3 regions of the Enterococcus eurekensis genome follow, and region 3 is predicted to be linked to each of the others. Evidence: predicted binding sites of a transcription regulator. Region 3 holds the regulator's gene; each other region holds the start of a gene.

Evidence for each region. Region 3 encodes NrdR, which represses ribonucleotide reductase genes. Its sites were predicted from a motif close to ACACNATATATNGTGT; they were not measured.
Region 1: the regulator NrdR is predicted to act here: its motif matches at 1,997-2,012, upstream of nrdH (glutaredoxin-like protein NrdH).
Region 2: the regulator NrdR is predicted to act here: its motif matches at 1,573-1,588, upstream of nrdD (anaerobic ribonucleoside-triphosphate reductase).

The regions. Positions count from the first base shown of each region.
Region 1 is NZ_JBHSGT010000011.1:1,359-4,648, reverse strand. Features, by position in the region: gene nrdE (class 1b ribonucleoside-diphosphate reductase subunit alpha) at 1-1,572, opposite strand, end outside; gene nrdH (glutaredoxin-like protein NrdH) at 1,689-1,913, opposite strand; gene ACFO3L_RS00990 (DUF898 family protein) at 2,357-2,659, opposite strand; gene ACFO3L_RS00985 (DUF1836 domain-containing protein) at 2,852-3,290, shown strand, end outside.
Region 2 is NZ_JBHSGT010000025.1:6,031-9,320, reverse strand. Features, by position in the region: gene ACFO3L_RS04315 (zf-HC2 domain-containing protein) at 1-168, shown strand, start outside; gene ACFO3L_RS04310 (M42 family metallopeptidase) at 266-1,354, opposite strand; gene nrdD (anaerobic ribonucleoside-triphosphate reductase) at 1,645-3,290, shown strand, end outside.
Region 3 is NZ_JBHSGT010000017.1:38,701-41,990, forward strand. Features, by position in the region: gene mutM (DNA-formamidopyrimidine glycosylase) at 1-345, shown strand, start outside; gene coaE (dephospho-CoA kinase) at 349-945, shown strand; gene nrdR (transcriptional regulator NrdR) at 1,180-1,647, shown strand; gene ACFO3L_RS02645 (replication initiation and membrane attachment family protein) at 1,666-3,072, shown strand; gene dnaI (primosomal protein DnaI) at 3,072-3,290, shown strand, end outside.

The sequences.
Region 1 (3,290 bases), on a different contig from region 3:
ATCGGCATAAGCTGATTTTTCAAAATTATGGAAAGTTTCTTGTTTTTCTTTAGCAATTTGATGACTTTCCATCAATGTCCAGTAATTTAATAACATGAAGTAAATATCAGTGAATTCAATCGATTCTGGTGAACCATACTCCATTTGGTTTTTAGCAAAGAAAGTATGTAAGCCCATGGCACCTAAACCAATCGTATGATTAATTTTGTTGCCATATTGAATTGATGGAACAACAGCAATGTCAGATGCGTCTGTGACAAAAGTTAAGGCACGGGTCATTGCGCGAACGGAACGACCGAAGTCAGGACTTTCCATTAAGTTGACGATATTAGTTGAACCTAAGTTACAGCTAATATCTGTTCCTAAAACATCAAAACCTTGGACATCATTGACAACTGAAGGTTCTTGAACTTGTAAAATTTCTGAACAAAGGTTACTCATAATAATTTTTCCGTCAATCGGATTTGAACGATTAGCGGTATCAATGTTAACGATATAAGGGTAGCCTGATTCTTGTTGTAATTTTGAAATTTCATTTTCTAATTCACGTGCATTGATTTTTGTTTTGCGGATATTTGGATTTTTAACCATATTGTCGTATTCTTTTGTAATATCAACATATGAGAAAGGTACGCCATATTCTTTTTCAACACTATAAGGACTAAATAAGTACATGTCTTGATTTTTACGCGTTAATTCGTAAAATTTATCCGGTACAATCACACCAAGTGACAAAGTTTTAACTCGAATTTTTTCATCAGCATTTTCTTTCTTTGCAGAAAGAAAGGCGATGATATCTGGATGGAAGACGTTTAAATAAACAACTCCGGCACCTTGACGTTGACCTAATTGGTTTGAATAACTAAAGCTATCTTCAAATAATTTCATGACAGGCATAACACCACTTGCAGCGCCTTCGTAACCTTTAATTGGCGCACCCGCTTCACGCAAGTTTGATAAAGTAATCCCAACGCCACCACCGATACGAGACAATTGTAGAGCAGAGTTAATCCCACGTCCAATCGCGTTCATATCATCCGTTAGTTGGATTAAGAAACAAGAAACTAATTCACCGCGACGTTTTCTACCCGCATTCAAGAAAGAAGGCGTTGCGGGTTGGTAACGTTGATGAATCATTTCTTCAGCTAAAGTCATTGCTAGTTCTTCGTTACCATCTGCAAAATAAAGAGCATTGAAAGCGACACGGTCTTCGTACGTTTCTAAATATTGTGTTCCGTCATTTGTTTTTAATGCGTATTGGCCATAAAATTTATAAGCAGCCATAAATGATTTGAAATGGAAATTTTGTTGCGCTAGAAAATCATAGAGTGACTCAATAAAAGCAGGGGAATAATTACGAATGAAAGGTTCTTCTAAATAATCTTCTTCTATTAAGTAGTTGATTTTATCTGTAACCGTTGGAAACGTCATTGTATTGGGTAGGACGTTTTCTTTAAAGAAGGCTTCTAAAGCTTCTTTATCTTTATGCAAAGGAATCTGACCATTCACAGGACGATTAATTTCATTATTTAATTTAAAGTAAGTGACATCTTTTAATGTTTTAAGACTCATGAAGACACAACCTTTTCTAATTTCTATTGGTAATTGAACAATTAACATAAAAAGAAGGATTTGAAGTCTTACGACGGACAAATCCAACAATAAGTTTTTAGTTTAATAAGTGAGGACTACACAGCTAATTGACGTAATTGGTCCGGACGGAAACCGATAATGGTTCTTGCTTCGCTTGTGATGACAGGGACACTTTGGAAACCTTGTTCTTTTAACCAATTGATAGCTGAAGGTTCTTGATCTAAGTTAATTTCTTCAAAAGAAATATGATTGTCAGTTAAGAAGCGTTTCGCCATTTTACATTGCATGCAGTTGTTTTTTGAAAATAATTTGATATTCATAATGGTAATCCTCCTTGGAAATTTTACTGTATAATTACTATAGTCCTTAGTATAGACGGTCGTAGCGAAAAGTCAAACGAAAAATACTATATATTGTGTTTGTGAAGTTGGGCGACACTAATTGTTGTGGTTTTTTAAAAGTTTTTTACCTGAAAGTGCTTGTGGTTATTAGTGTTTCAGCCGATTAAAAAAACAAAGAAGAAGTTTAAAAAAATTCGCTTGTGAAGGAATGTTTTTGAACAATAAAAAGACTGAAAATCTTCTTGCCTTTTTTAAAATCAGATGCTACTATGTACTGGGTGCCAAACCCATGACGTTGGATACTTGTTGGTGCGAAAGCATTTTGAAAACGAGTATCGCAACGTCTTTTTTTAATAATTTAAGAGTATCCTAAAATTCGCCCGAAGAAAAATACATTCTTCGGACGGATTTTTTCTATTTACTTAATAGAAGGTAGTATATTTTGCTTTCCATTGTTTTAATTTAATATGTAGCCAAAAACTATAAATACCCAAGGAAACAATCGTTAATAGAAACCATTTTATCCAATGGCCGAACAAACCAATAGCGGTTCCGTTAAACTGTAGACGTCGGCCTTCAATGATGGTATGTTCGATTTTCCAACGATTCATCAAAACGATTCCCCAAGGGGTTCCGATTCCTAAAGTAAAAATAGTAATAACTGCGGCTAACAAACTATGTACAATATAACTAAGTAAGCCACCATCAAAATATGATTGATTCATTTTATTCCTCCTTTTCAATTACCATAGCTAAACTATGCAATAAAGAATAGCTTTAATTTCCTTAAATGTTTATAAATACTTCGAAGTAAAGTATTTCCAACCAATTAATTATATGGTACACTTTATCTAGTTTCGAAAACTAGATAATCAGTTTTTTGAAAATGATAACTAACTGTTAAAGAAGGAAGTGCGATGGAAAAATTAGAAGAGAAAATGATTGAATGGGGAGAGTCGTTACTGTCTGTTCACTTACCAAGATGGGATGAATTACCGGAAATTGAGCTCTACATGGATCAAGTGATTACACTTGTGGATCAATACTTATCTCCGATTATTAGACAAGAAAAACATACGCGACTGACACCTTCAATGGTGAATAATTATGTAAAAAAAGATTTAATCCCAGCACCCGTTAAAAAACGTTACAATCGTAAGCATGTAGCATTTTTAATTGCCATTACGTTGTTAAAGCAAGTGCTAACTATTCCAGAAATTAAAGAGGGAATTTTATTTCAAGGAAAAGCAATTGGCATCCGGAATGCTTACAATTCTTATTGTGAAATTCAAGAAAAAGCAATTTATCAAGTTTGTCTACAAGCAAGTAAAAAAACTTTCGAGGAACCTCAAGAAA
Region 2 (3,290 bases), on a different contig from region 3:
CTCACTCCTATTTCTTATATTATCGCTACGTTTTGTATTAAAGGCTGGAATACTTTCTCTTATGCTGCAACACGTGATTTTCTGACAATCTTACTCATTGCAATTCCTATTTACGGCGTGCTGTTTCTGAGTCTCGATTTTTATCAGCAATGGAAAAAACGCAGATAAATTGCTAGAACGTTGTTTTTTATTTCCGAACAGAAATAATCATTTATATTCAAAAAAGAGGTCACCAAGTTGAATGGTAACCTCTTTTTTATAACAATTAGTAGCTTAAAAGTTCTTTAACAGCTGCATCATCTAAACGACGAACAACTTCTGTTACTAATTTAACTGTATTTAAGTAATCATCTTCATGAATAACTGAAGTATGAGAATGTAAGTAACGAACAGGAACCGTAATCGCAATTGAAGGAACACCATTACGTGTTAAATGCATTTGTCCAGCGTCCGTTCCTCCACCACCAATTACCGTATATTGGAATGGAATTTCTAATTCTTCTGCTACGTTAATAACAAAGTTTAATAATTTTTTATGTGGAATCATTGAAGCATCAAAGATTAAGACTTGTGGTCCTTTACCTAAAACTGAATCTGCTTCTTTTGGTGTCATTCCTGGTGTATCACCTGCCGTACCAGTATCTAACGCAATGGCGATATCTGGGTTGACTAAATGTGTACTTGTACGCGCACCACGTAAACCAACTTCTTCCATTACATTACTTCCTGCAAATAAGCAGTTTTCGTGTCCTTGGTTCGCTAAGTTTTCTAATACACGTAAAGAAACAGCCGTACCTACACGGTTATCCCAAGCTTTCGCTAATAAGAATTTACTATCATTCATGCGTTTATATTCAATATATGGTGTAATCATATCACCTGGGCGGATTCCCCAGCCTTTCGCTTCTTCTTCACTTGAAGCACCGATATCAATAAACATATCTTTCACATCATATGGTTTTGTACGCGCGTCTGGTGTTAAAACGTGTGGTGGTTTTGACCCAATTACCCCATGAATAATTTTGCCAGCTTGTGTTTTAATTTCAACTTGTTGAGCCAACATTACTTGTCCCCACCAACCGCCTAGCGTTTGAAATTCAATAAAACCTTTTTCACTGATTTTAGTAACCATAAAACCAACTTCATCCATATGGCCTGAAATTAGAATTTTTGGACCGCCACCGTTAACACCTGAATGTTTTGCAATAACACTTCCTAAGCCATCAAAGAAAATATCTTCAGCAAAATCTTTAGCGTAGGATTTAAATACTTCACGAACCTCTTCTTCATTTCCTGGAACTCCACGAGCGGAAGTCAAGTCAATTAATAGTTGTTCATCTTTCTTTTCTAACATTCGTTTGAACACTCCTTTATTATCATCTACTTCTTAATTATAGCACTAGTTCTCTTGAATTTGGGGTTTCTTGTTTAAATTATTCATCACAAAGATTTTATATTCACTTTGTGTAATTGAAAACGACGATAAAAGCTTATTTTCATTGACTTCTATTATTAATCAACATTGCATAAACACTACATATAGTGCCAAGTCTTTTTAAAGACTTGGAAAAGACACTATATATAGTTGCTTCTCCTCTTATTTTAGATTATGATAAATAAGAAGAATTTAAGGAGTTGGTAATAATGATGAACACAAAGAGAAAAAGTGAACAAATTGTTTCGTTCCATCCTAGCCTATCAAGTATGAAAATTATCAAGCGTGATGGCCGTTCAGTCGATTTTGATGATCAAAAAATTTATGATGCCCTTGTCAAAGCAAAAAAACAAATTTCTGGTGAGCTTTCGCCCCTTGATCATGAACAAATTTTAAAAATGGTTGAAAAAATTGATTTAGAAATCGTCCACCGTTTTACTGAAAATATTAAAATCTATGAAATCCAAAATATTGTCGAACATATTTTGCTTGAAAATAGTGAGTATGCTTTAGCGGAACAATACATTCATTACCGTACACGTCGTGACTTTGAAAGAAGTAAAGCAACCGATATTAATTTTACAATCGAAAAACTAATGAGTAAGGACCAACAAATCGTCAATGAAAACGCCAATAAAGATAGCGATGTCTTTAATACACAACGCGATTTGACTGCTGGTATTGTCGGAAAATCAATTGGTCTTAAAATGTTACCGCCTCATGTTGCTAATGCTCATCAAAAAGGTGACATTCATTACCATGACTTAGATTACCATCCATACGCACCAATGACAAATTGTTGCTTAATTGATTTCAATAGCATGTTAAATAATGGATTTAAAATTGGTAATGCCGATGTTGAGTCACCAAAATCAATTCAAACAGCAACGGCTCAAATTTCACAGATCATCGCTAACGTCGCTTCTAGTCAATACGGTGGTTGTTCCGCTGATCGGATTGATGAACTCTTAGCTCCTTTTGCTAAATTGAATTTTGAAAAACATTTAGCTGATGCTAAAGAGTGGATTGAAGGTGCTAAACGTCAAGAAGAATATGCTTACATGCAAACACGTAAAAATATTTATGATGCAATGCAAAGCTTAGAATATGAAATCAATACCTTATTCACGTCTAATGGTCAAACTCCCTTTACCTCCCTTGGTTTTGGATTAGGTACAAATTGGTTTGAACGTGAAATTCAACGTGCAATCTTACAAAATCGGATTAAAGGTCTCGGTAAAGAAGGTCGCACAGCGATTTTCCCTAAATTAATCTTCTCAATGAAACGTGGCGTTAATGCCAATCCGGAAGATCCAAACTACGATATTAAACAATTGGCATTAGAATGCGCAACAAAACGGATGTATCCCGATGTCTTGAACTACGATAAAATCGTTGAATTGACAGGTAGTTTTAAAACACCAATGGGTTGTCGCTCGTTCCTACAAGGCTGGAAAGATGCAAATGGCAAAGAAGTCAACGTTGGACGTATGAACTTAGGTGTTGTCACATTAAATTTACCGCGTGTTGCTTTAGAGTCAAATGGAAATCCAGAGCGGTTTTGGAGCCTTTTAGAAGAACGCTTAAGCATTGTCAAAGACGCCCTCGTTTACCGGATCAATCGCTGTAAGGAAGCTAGTCCAGCGAATGCTCCAATTTTGTATATGTATGGTGCCTTTGGTGAACGTTTAAAACGTAACGAAGAAGTTGACCGATTGTTTAATAATCGTCGGGCAACAATTTCGCTTGGCTATATCGGTCTTTATGAAGTTGCTGCAGCTTTCTTTGGCGGTGCATGGGAAAATAATCCCACAGCCAAAGACTTTACTTTATCTATCTTAAAAACTTTAAAAGC
Region 3 (3,290 bases):
AATCAAAAAATTGTCGTTGGTTTAGGGAATATTTATGTAGACGAAGCCCTTTGGTTCGCTAAAATTCATCCAGAGCGTCCAGCGAACAGTTTGACAAAAGAGGAAATTGGTTTGCTTTATGAAGGGACAATCAAGGTACTAGGTAATGCCGTTGAAGCGGGCGGAACCACGATTCGCTCGTATGTCAATGCATTAGGTGAGATTGGAGAGTTTCAAGTGTCGTTAGTTGTTTATGATCAAACAGGCAAATCTTGTCCACGTTGTCAAACACCCATTGAAAAAATAAAAGTGGCGCAACGCGGTACGCATTTCTGTCCAACTTGTCAAAAGAAAGTCGGTGGGTAAGTGATGGGATTTGTATTAGGTTTAACAGGTGGAATCGCAACCGGTAAAAGTACAGTCGTAAAAACCTTTCGTGAATATGGTTTTCCAATCGTTGATGGTGATGAAGTTGCCCGTGAAATTGTGGAAATAGGGCAGCCAGCACTGACAGCGATCGAAGCAGAGTTTGGCGAGGAGGTTCTCTTGGAAAATGGGGAATTGGATCGTAAAAAACTAGGACAGATTATTTTTTCCCATCCAGAGAAACGTCAAGTTTTAGATCAATTATTGGATCCTTTTTTACGTAAGGCCATTTTGGCGAAAATAATCGCTAGTAAGCAAAAATCTCGTCTAGTCGTTGTTGATATCCCTTTATTATTTGAAGCAGGTTATACGGATAATATAGATGAAATTGCGACGGTTTACGTTCCAGAAGACATTCAATTACAACGCTTAATGCAACGCGATGATTTATCGGAAGTAGAAGCGAAAAAACGAATTGCTAGTCAATGGCCAATTGAAGAGAAAAAAGAGAAAAGTCAAATTATCTTTGATAATCAAGGATCAATAGCTGAAACCAAAGCACAAGTGGTTGCATGGTTAAAAGCACAACAATATATTTAAGTCAGAAAGAGGCAGCGAATTTTCGTTTTGCCTCTTTTTATTTTCAATAAACCGAGAAATCATTGAAATGTCAAAAAACGCACCTTGTTTTTTCATAAAAGTAAAAAAACCTTGAAAAATGTATAAGGAATTGAGGTTTATCCGCAAGTAAATCGAAAAACCATGTTATAATATAGCTACTTAGAGTGTTCATATTGAATGCTTTTTTCAAATAAAAGAAAATGAGGTGGGAATATGCAATGCCCGAAATGTCATCATAACAGTTCAAAAGTAATTGATAGCCGACAAGCGGATGATGGACGTGCGATCCGCCGTCGTCGTGAGTGTGAAAGTTGTGGGTTCCGTTTTACCACTTTTGAAAGAATAGAAGAAACCCCTTTACTTGTAATTAAAAAAAATGGCACGAGAGAAGAATTTAATCGGGATAAAGTTTTACGTGGTCTAGTGCGTTCCGCAGAAAAACGTCCCGTTACGATGGGACAAATGGAAAATATCGTTGATAAAGTTGAAAGAAAAATTCGCGAATCAGGCGAAAATGAGATTCCAACCAATTTGATTGGTGAATATGTGATGGAATATTTAGTTGATTTAGACGAAATTGCTTATATTCGTTTTGCGAGTGTTTATCGTCAATTTAAGGATATGTCAGTGTTCTTAAAAGAGCTACAAGATATCGTTGAAAAACCAAAAGAGAAAGAATAACAGGAGGTGAGGGATTCAATGAGAAGTGCTTGGGATGAAGTCACACCGAATGCGATTTATCAAGTGTTTAAATCCCTCCCCTTATCTAAAGAAGGCAATGATGGTCTGATTTATTTGTATCAGCCAATCATCGGACCGACAGCATTAGCCCTTTATTTTCAATTAATTGGCGATGAAGGGGATCAAAAAGAATTAGAGTTTATTCATTTGGATTGTTTAAACGCGCTAAACATCGGTTTACCTGATTTTTTAGTTGCTCGAAAAAGGCTGGAAGGTATGGGGCTTTTAAGTGTTTTTCAAAAAGAAGACGCGGAGTTTGGTAAGATGTTTATCTATCAATTAGAAGAACCGCTAGCGCCACAAGCGTTTATGAAAGACGTCACTTATAGTTTTTTATTAAATCAAGCAGTCGGGGATCGTAAGTTCCAACAATTGACGAGTCGTTTTCAACCAAAGCGAATTGAACGAGGAGACTATCAAGAAATTACGGCTAACTTCACTGAGGTTTATGGCCAATTGAATATGGAGTCATTTGCCCTTGCATCAGAGAAACTAGATAATATTTCTGAGAGTTATCAGTCGGAACCGACAAAAAGAATTTGCACCAATCAATCCTTGATTGACTGGGAATATTTAATCGCCTTGGCTAAAAAGAAATACATTATTGAGCAAAACTTTACCCCAGAATTCAAAGAGCAATTAAGTATATATGCGAGTCTCTATGGTTATAAGGAATTAGAATTGGTCGAATTACTCGCTGATGTTGTGGCAATTGATACGGGAGAAGTTGAGCTAAAAGCTCTTCAAAGATTAATTTTAGAGCGGAATAAACGCCAATTTAAACCACAAGTACAACCGAATGTAGGGGAAAATGAGCAACGTTATAATTTATTACGTCAAACAGGTTACTCTGAACGGGATATTGAGCTAATCAAAACGAGTGAAAAAACAGCACCTTTTGATTTTCTAGAATCGATTAAAACGGAGAAGAAAAGTTATGTAACGGATAATGAGACTTGGTTGCTACGCTCGCTTGTTGAACGCAGTCCGTTACCAAACTCGGTTATTAATATTTTAATTCATTACGTGTTAGTGATTCAAAACAATAGTACGCTACAAGGGAACTTTGTCAATGCAATTGCCACTAACTGGTCGGAAAAAGGTTTTAAAGCACCGGAAACGGCCATTAAGTATGTGCGTGAATATGTAAAAGAAGCGAAAGAAAAACAAGAAGAAAAAGAGAAAAGACGCAATACGCGACCGAATAACTATTCAAGGAATAATGTTCGGGTGGAAAAACTGCCGGATTGGGCTAAAGAGACGAAAAAAGCCACAAAAGAGCCCGCTGCTGAAGACCCAAACATTCAAGCAGAGCTTAATAAACGTCTACAAGCTTATTTGAAAAGAAAGGAAGGTGAAAGTTGATGGATAACATTGGAAGCCAGTTGTCAAAAATTTTGGATCAAAAGAATTATCGTCTTCGTTATCAAGAAATGATGCAAGAAGTGCTAAATGATCCAGAAGTCAAAGCCTTTCTAGAAAAACATAATGATTATTTAACACCGCAAGATATCGAAAAAAGTTACGCTAAGTTATATGAATTTGTCCAAGAAAAACGAAAATTTAATGAGCAATCAGAAAAG